DNA from 2 places in the Synechococcus sp. CS-1333 genome. Region 2 is predicted to be linked to the other one. Evidence: predicted binding sites of a transcription regulator. Region 2 holds the regulator's gene; the other holds the start of a gene.
What was found. The regulator HrcA, encoded in region 2, represses chaperone genes, less so after heat shock. The targets are predictions, from matches to a motif close to TTAGCACTCNNNNNNNNNGAGTGCTAA.

Region 1 (3,387 bases), on a different contig from region 2:
GGTGAGCACCATGCCGGCGATCGAGGCGGCGTTCTGCAGGCCGGAGCGGGTCACCTTGGCGGGATCAACGATGCCGGCAGCCAGCATGTCGACGTATTCACCGGTGGCGGCGTTGTAGCCCTCGTTGAACGGCATGCCCTTGACATGCTCAGCGACGACGGCGCCATTGACACCGGCGTTCTGGGCGATCCGCATCAGCGGAGCGGTGAGGGCGGAGGCCACGATGGTGGCACCGATCAGCTCTTCGCCGGTGAGGTTGGCAGCCGCCCACTCCTCGAGAGCAGGGGCCAGGTGGGCCAGGGTGGTGCCGCCACCAGGAACGATGCCTTCCTCAACAGCCGCCTTGGTGGCGTTGATGGCGTCTTCCAGGCGCAGCTTCTTGTCCTTCATCTCGGTTTCGGTGGCTGCACCCACCTTGACCACGGCCACACCGCCGCTCAGCTTGGCCAGACGCTCCTGCAGCTTCTCCTTGTCGTAGGAGGAGTCGGTTTCGTCGATCTGCTTGCGGATCTGCTCCACACGGGCCTTGACGGGCACTTCGTTGCCTTCGGCGACGATGGTGGTGGTGTCCTTGTTGATGGTGATGCGGCGGGCGGTGCCCAGCATCTCCAGCTTGGTGTTCTCCAGCTTGAGGCCGGCGTCTTCGGTGATCAGCTGACCGTTGGTGAGAACGGCGATGTCCTCAAGCATGGCCTTGCGGCGGTCGCCGAAACCAGGGGCCTTGACGGCGGCCACGTTGAGCACGCCGCGCAGGCGGTTCACCACCAGGGTGGCGAGGGCTTCCTTCTCGATGTCCTCGGCGATGATCAGCAGGGGCTTGCCGGTGCGGGCGATCTGCTCAAGCACGGGCACCAGGTCTTGCACCAGGCCGATCTTCTTGTCGGTGAGCAGGATGTAGGGCTCGTCGAGCACCGCTTCCATCCGCTCGGTGTCGGTGGCGAAGTAAGGGGAGATGTAGCCCTTGTCGAAGCGCATGCCCTCGGTGACCTCCAGTTCGGTGGTCATCGACTTCCCTTCTTCCAGGGAGATCACGCCTTCTTTGCCGACCTTGTCCATAGCGTCGGCGATCATGCGGCCCACCTCTTCGTCGTTGCCGGCGGAGATGGTGCCCACCTGGGCGATGGCGTTGCTGTCGGCGATCGGCTTGGCGTGCTCCTCAATCTTCTTGACGAGGAAATCGGCAGCCTTGTCGATGCCCTTCTTGAGGGTGATGGCGTTGGCGCCCGCAGCCACGTTGCGGAGACCCGCCTTGACCATGGCGTGGGCCAGGACGGTGGCCGTGGTGGTGCCGTCGCCGGCGGCGTCGTTGGTTTTGGAGGCGGCCTGACGGATCAGGGCCACACCGGTGTTCTCGATGTGGTCTTCCAGTTCGATCTCTTTGGCGATGGTGACGCCGTCATTGATGATCTGGGGAGCGCCGAATTTCTTTTCCAGCACCACGTTGCGGCCCTTTGGGCCGAGGGTGACGGCAACTGCCTCAGCGAGGATGTCGATGCCTTTTTCGAGGGCCCGGCGGGCGTTCTCGTTGTAGATGATGCGCTTGGCCATGGAAGGGATGCTCCTTGAAGTAGTTGGTAAAGGGTTGACCGTCCCACGAGTCGTCGGGGGTCAGGACGTGATCAGTGAGGGCAGTTAAGGCTCACAGGAACCTCAGGTGCCGGAGCGATCAGTCGACGATGGCGAGAATGTCTTTTTCGGAGAGCAGCACGAACTCATCGGTGCCGAGCTTGATGTCAGTACCGGCGTACTTGCTGTAGAGCACCTTGTCGCCCACGCTCACTTCAGGAGCTTGGCGGGAGCCGTCCTCATTGCGCTTGCCGGGGCCCACTTGGACCACTTTGCCCACCTGGGGCTTCTCCTGTGCAGTGTCGGGGAGCAGGATGCCGCCCGCGGTTCTTTCCTCCGATTCGGACACCTTGATGAAAATGCGATCTCCAAGGGGTTTGACAGTGGAGACGCTGAGGGAGACAGCAGCCATGGATCGTTTCAAATGCGGTGGTGCGGCGCCGTGGGCGCCACAGGGGAGAGCGAATTAGCACTCGCCCTGCCTGAGTGCCAACCTATGGCGGTGGAAGGGTGCAGTGCAATCGGTACGGTGTGCGGTTGACCGAACCCAGCACGCGGCACGGGCCTCAGGCTCTGAAGACCAGGCCATTCGCGGTGGTATGGTGGCGCGGCTTCAGGCGGGCGCGCGTCCCGCTGCGCGATCTTCCTTCCTTTCCTATGGCTGCTGCTGCTCCCGTCAACACCGGCTCCAAGGGTGTTGTCCGTCAGGTGATCGGCCCCGTTCTCGACATTGAATTTCCGGCCGGCAAGCTGCCCCGCATCTTCAATGCCATCCGCGTTGAAGGCCGCAACTCCTCGGGTCAGGACATCGCCCTCACTGCGGAAGTCCAGCAGCTGCTCGGCGACCACCGGGTGCGTGCCGTTGCGATGAGCGGCACCGACGGCGTCGTGCGTGGCATGTCCGCCCTCGATACGGGCGCCCCGATCAGCGTCCCCGTGGGTGAGGCCACTCTTGGCCGCATCTTCAACGTGCTCGGCGAGCCGGTTGATGAGCGTGGTCCGGTCACCTCCACCCTCACATCTCCCATCCACAGGGATGCGCCGAAGCTGATCGAGCTCGAAACCAAGCCCAAGGTGTTTGAAACCGGCATCAAGGTGATCGACCTCCTGGCTCCTTACCGCCAGGGTGGCAAGGTCGGCCTGTTCGGTGGCGCCGGCGTGGGCAAAACCGTGCTGATCCAGGAGCTCATCAACAACATTGCCAAGGAGCACGGCGGTGTTTCCGTGTTCGGTGGCGTTGGCGAGCGCACCCGTGAGGGCAACGACCTCTACGAAGAGTTCAAGGAATCTGGAGTGATCAACTCCGAAGACCTCCCGAAATCCAAGGTGGCGCTCTGCTTCGGTCAGATGAACGAGCCCCCCGGCGCCCGCATGCGCGTGGGTCTGTCGGCACTCACCATGGCCGAGCATTTCCGTGATGTGAACAAGCAGGATGTGCTGCTGTTCATCGACAACATCTTCCGCTTCGTCCAAGCCGGCTCCGAAGTGAGCGCCCTGCTCGGCCGCATGCCCTCCGCTGTGGGCTACCAGCCCACCCTCGGCACCGACGTCGGTGAGCTTCAGGAACGCATCACCTCCACGCTCGAAGGTTCAATCACCTCGATCCAGGCTGTGTACGTGCCGGCCGACGACCTCACCGACCCCGCTCCCGCCACCACCTTTGCCCACCTCGATGCCACCACGGTGCTGAGCCGCGGCCTGGCTTCGAAGGGCATCTACCCGGCCGTCGACCCGCTCGACTCCACCAGCACCATGCTCCAGCCGGCCGTTGTGGGCGACGAGCACTACCGCACCGCCCGTTCCGTGCAATCCACCCTGCAG
Region 2 (3,387 bases):
CGAAGTGGTGGTGAACCTCTCCGGCCGCGGCGACAAGGACGTGAACACCGTGGCTGACCGGCTGGGGGATCAGCTGGCCGGCTGAGGCTCCCAGGGCAGCCGGGGCAGGTTGCTGAGCGCATCGCGCTGGCTGTCTGCCCAGATCCGGGCCATCTCGCCGAGCAGCTTGGAGCCCCGCTCCAGGCGCAGGTGCTGGGAGATGGCCAGCGAATTGCGCGGATAGAGCGCCACCTCGAACGGGGGCCCCACCGTGAGGTTGGAGCGCCGGGTGATCACCTGGGAAATCAGGCAGAGGCGAGTGGCATCCTCCAGCGACATCCCGTAGTCACCCACCACATCGAGGGGAGGCTTGCCGTATTTGCTCTCGCCGATCTGCAGGAACGGCGTTTCCGGCGTGGCCATGATCGCGTTGCCCTGGGCGTAGATCCGGTAGAGGCCGTGGTCGTTGCCGGCGATCTGGCCGCCAAGGATGAAGGTGGCCTCACCGCTCGCGCCCACCTGCTTGAGGGCGCTCTCGTTCTCGTTCTGCACCGCCACGCTCAGGCGGCCGATGTAGGCCGCCGCCTCGAACAGATGGCGGCAGCTGAGCAGGTCCGGTCCGGCGGTCCGGTCATCAGCTGCAGCGCTGGCCGCCGCCCCCACCGCCGCCGGAGTGGCGGCGGCGCTGAGGTCGCGGCGGATCCAGTTGAGGATCGCCTGGGTGGTGGCCAGGTTGCCCGCCGCCAGAAGAACGAACAGCCGGTCAGGCGCCGGCTGGAACACGTGCAGCTTCCGGTAGCTGGAGATGTAGTCCACCCCCGCATTGGTGCGGGAGTCGGCGCACATCACCAGACCCTCCTTGAGCAGGAAACCGACGCAGTAAGTCATGGCGCCATGCTCTCAAGCCGCCGGCCGCTCAACTGAGCAACCGCTGCAGGCTGGCGGCCACCGAGCGCACCGCCGCCCGGGCGGTGGCGTAGGCCATCCGCATCGGCCCCACCAGGGCCACGTGCCCCTGGCTGCCGTCGCCGGTGCGGTAAGTGGCCTGCACGAGTGCGCAGTCCTGCAGGGCGGGATGGGGATTTTCGGCACCGATCCAGACGCCTTCGCTGGGTCTGCCGTCGGGTTGCAGCAGCAGATGGGGGTCTTCCTCCACCAGCTGCACCAGCGGCCGCAGCGTGGCGGTGCGGCTGAATTCCGGCTGCCCCAGCAATCCCCCCAGCCCGAGCGCGAGGGCGCCGTCGGCATCGCCCGGTCGGGCCATGCGGTGGCTGCGGAGCGCCTCGCGCAGCAGCCAGCCGCTGCGCTGCAGCTGAGGCGGCAGGGCGTTCCAGGGGATTGGCTGGCCCGGATGCAGGCTGAGCTGATCCATCACCCAGCGCTCGAGCGGCAGCAGTTCGGGGGCCGCCGCCGGTGGCAGATGCAGGTTCAGGCAGCTGGTCATCACGGCGTTCTCCACCAGGAACACCAGCAGGCGGTCGCCGCTGGGCACCAGGCGCACGGCCTGAAGGGCGGAGCGATCACCCTGGGGGCGTGTGATCAGGCTCAGCAGGCCGGTGAGATCGGCCAGCCGCCGCGCCAGATGCAGCAGCAGATCGTCGAGGGCAGCCCAGCGCAGGCTCAGCCCCAGCAGTTCCTGCTCCAGTTGCAGCGCTCCGGCACCGGGGGGTGGCAGCAGGCTGTCCACGTAGAGGCGGTAGCCGCGCTGGCTCGGAATACGCCCGGCGGAAGTGTGCGGCTGCACAAGTAGGCCCTGTTGCTCCAGCGCCCCCATGGCCGAACGCACCGTGGCAGGTGAGGTCTGGAAGCCGAAGCGTTGCACCAGGGTGCGGCTCCCCACGGGCTCGACCGTGTCCACGTAATGCTGCACCGTTGCCTGCAACACCTGCTGATGGCGGCGGCTGAGGTGAGGCAACGAGGGGCTAGTCAACGGATGGTGCGCGAACCGTAACCGATACCAACGACGTCGCTGGCCAACAGGAACACCATTTCGTCTGGGCAACAAGGCCGCTAGGTGTTGGTTCGGGTCCGAACCTGCCGGGTCGGCCAGTCCCTGCTTGTTGCGCAGCTCAGCACCATCACCGCCACAAACTGTGGAGCTGCTCCGGCGTCAGAGGCTGGAGCCGATCTGGGCCAGCCCGTCGTCCGCCGCAGCTCCGCTGACTGCGGTAAGACGAGGACATGTACAGCGCCATCGGTCTGGCAGCGCTGCTCAGTAACGCGGCACCGACCGATCGACCTGGACGCTCCAGGCATCGATGCCCCCCTCCAGGTTCCAGACCCGCTCGAAACCCTGCTGCTCCATCAACCAGCAGCCGAACTGCCAGCTGCGCATGCCGGCATGGCAGAGCACCACTACCTCACGCTCGCGGTCGAGCAGCGCGTCGATCCGGCTGACCCATTCCGAGGAGCGGCTCAAGGGCAGATGGATCACTCTCTGCTGCAGCGCGGCCATGGCCAGCTCTGCCGGTTCCCGCACATCCACCAGCTGCAGATCGGCACCCTCGTTGAGCCGCTGCTGCAGCTCCCGTGCCTGCAGCGGGGCCGGGGTGGGGGTGGTTTGGCTTTCCTGGGGCATGGGTGCGGGCATGGGCGTGGTGGCTGGCCGGGTGTGCGTTGACGATGCACGGAGGCGGCTTCATGCATAAGGATGAGGCCATTCCTGCGCGCTACGCATGAAGATCCGCCCATTCCTGGCGGCGATCCTGGCCGTGGCCGTCACGCTGCTGCTGATCGGAGCGGCGGGCTGGGTGGTGCTCTGGCGCAGCAGCCCTCTCGCCCTGCAGCACCAACCCCTGACCTTGCCGCTGGCGGCTCGCTTCATCCCCCGGCAGGCCTCGCTGAGCCTGCACCTGCTGGTCCCGCCCGACCAGCTCGGGGCCTACGCCCGGGCCGTGGCGCCGCCCCGCCAACGTCGCCATGCCGCCGCCGCCCTTGAGCAGCTGCGGGACGGGGCCTTCGCCGCCGCCGGCCTCGACTACGCCGAGGAACTGGCCGGCTGGGTGGGGGAGGAGTCCAGTGTCGCGCTGCTCACCCCGGCGGGTGCGTCACAGCCGGCGGGCTGGTTGCTGGCCTTGCGCAGCCGTGAGTCGGAGGGGGCTCGGCGCTTTCTGCAGCGCTTCTGGCAGACCCGCAGCCTGGCCGGCAACGAGCTGCAGGTGAGCACCTATCGAGGCATGGGGCTGATCAGCGGCCGGGGCGCCCTGCTGGGCCAGAACGCCCTGCCCCTGGCCACCGCCTTGATCGACGACCGGCTGGTGCTGATCGCCTCGGGTCGGGGGGTGCTGGAGCAGGCGCTGGATGTCTCCCAGATCGATGAACTCAACCAGGCCGGCGACCCCCGCCTCGCCACCGCCGTGGCCACCCTCGGCCAGGGCGTGGCCCTGGTGGTGGCCCGCCCCGACAGCT

Region 1: the regulator HrcA is predicted to act here: its motif matches at 2,033-2,059, upstream of groES (co-chaperone GroES).

What each region holds. Positions count from the first base shown of each region.
Region 1 covers NZ_JAHLYO010000016.1:82,659-86,045, reverse strand. Annotated here, with positions in the region: gene groL (chaperonin GroEL) at 1-1,548, opposite strand, end outside; gene groES (co-chaperone GroES) at 1,667-1,978, opposite strand; gene atpD (F0F1 ATP synthase subunit beta) at 2,224-3,387, shown strand, end outside.
Region 2 covers NZ_JAHLYO010000011.1:39,005-42,391, reverse strand. Annotated here, with positions in the region: gene trpB (tryptophan synthase subunit beta) at 1-85, shown strand, start outside; gene KQ303_RS03290 (20S proteasome subunit A/B) at 70-867, opposite strand; gene KQ303_RS03285 (heat-inducible transcriptional repressor HrcA) at 896-1,909, opposite strand; gene KQ303_RS03280 (rhodanese-like domain-containing protein) at 2,192-2,557, opposite strand; gene KQ303_RS03275 (DUF3352 domain-containing protein) at 2,655-3,387, shown strand, end outside.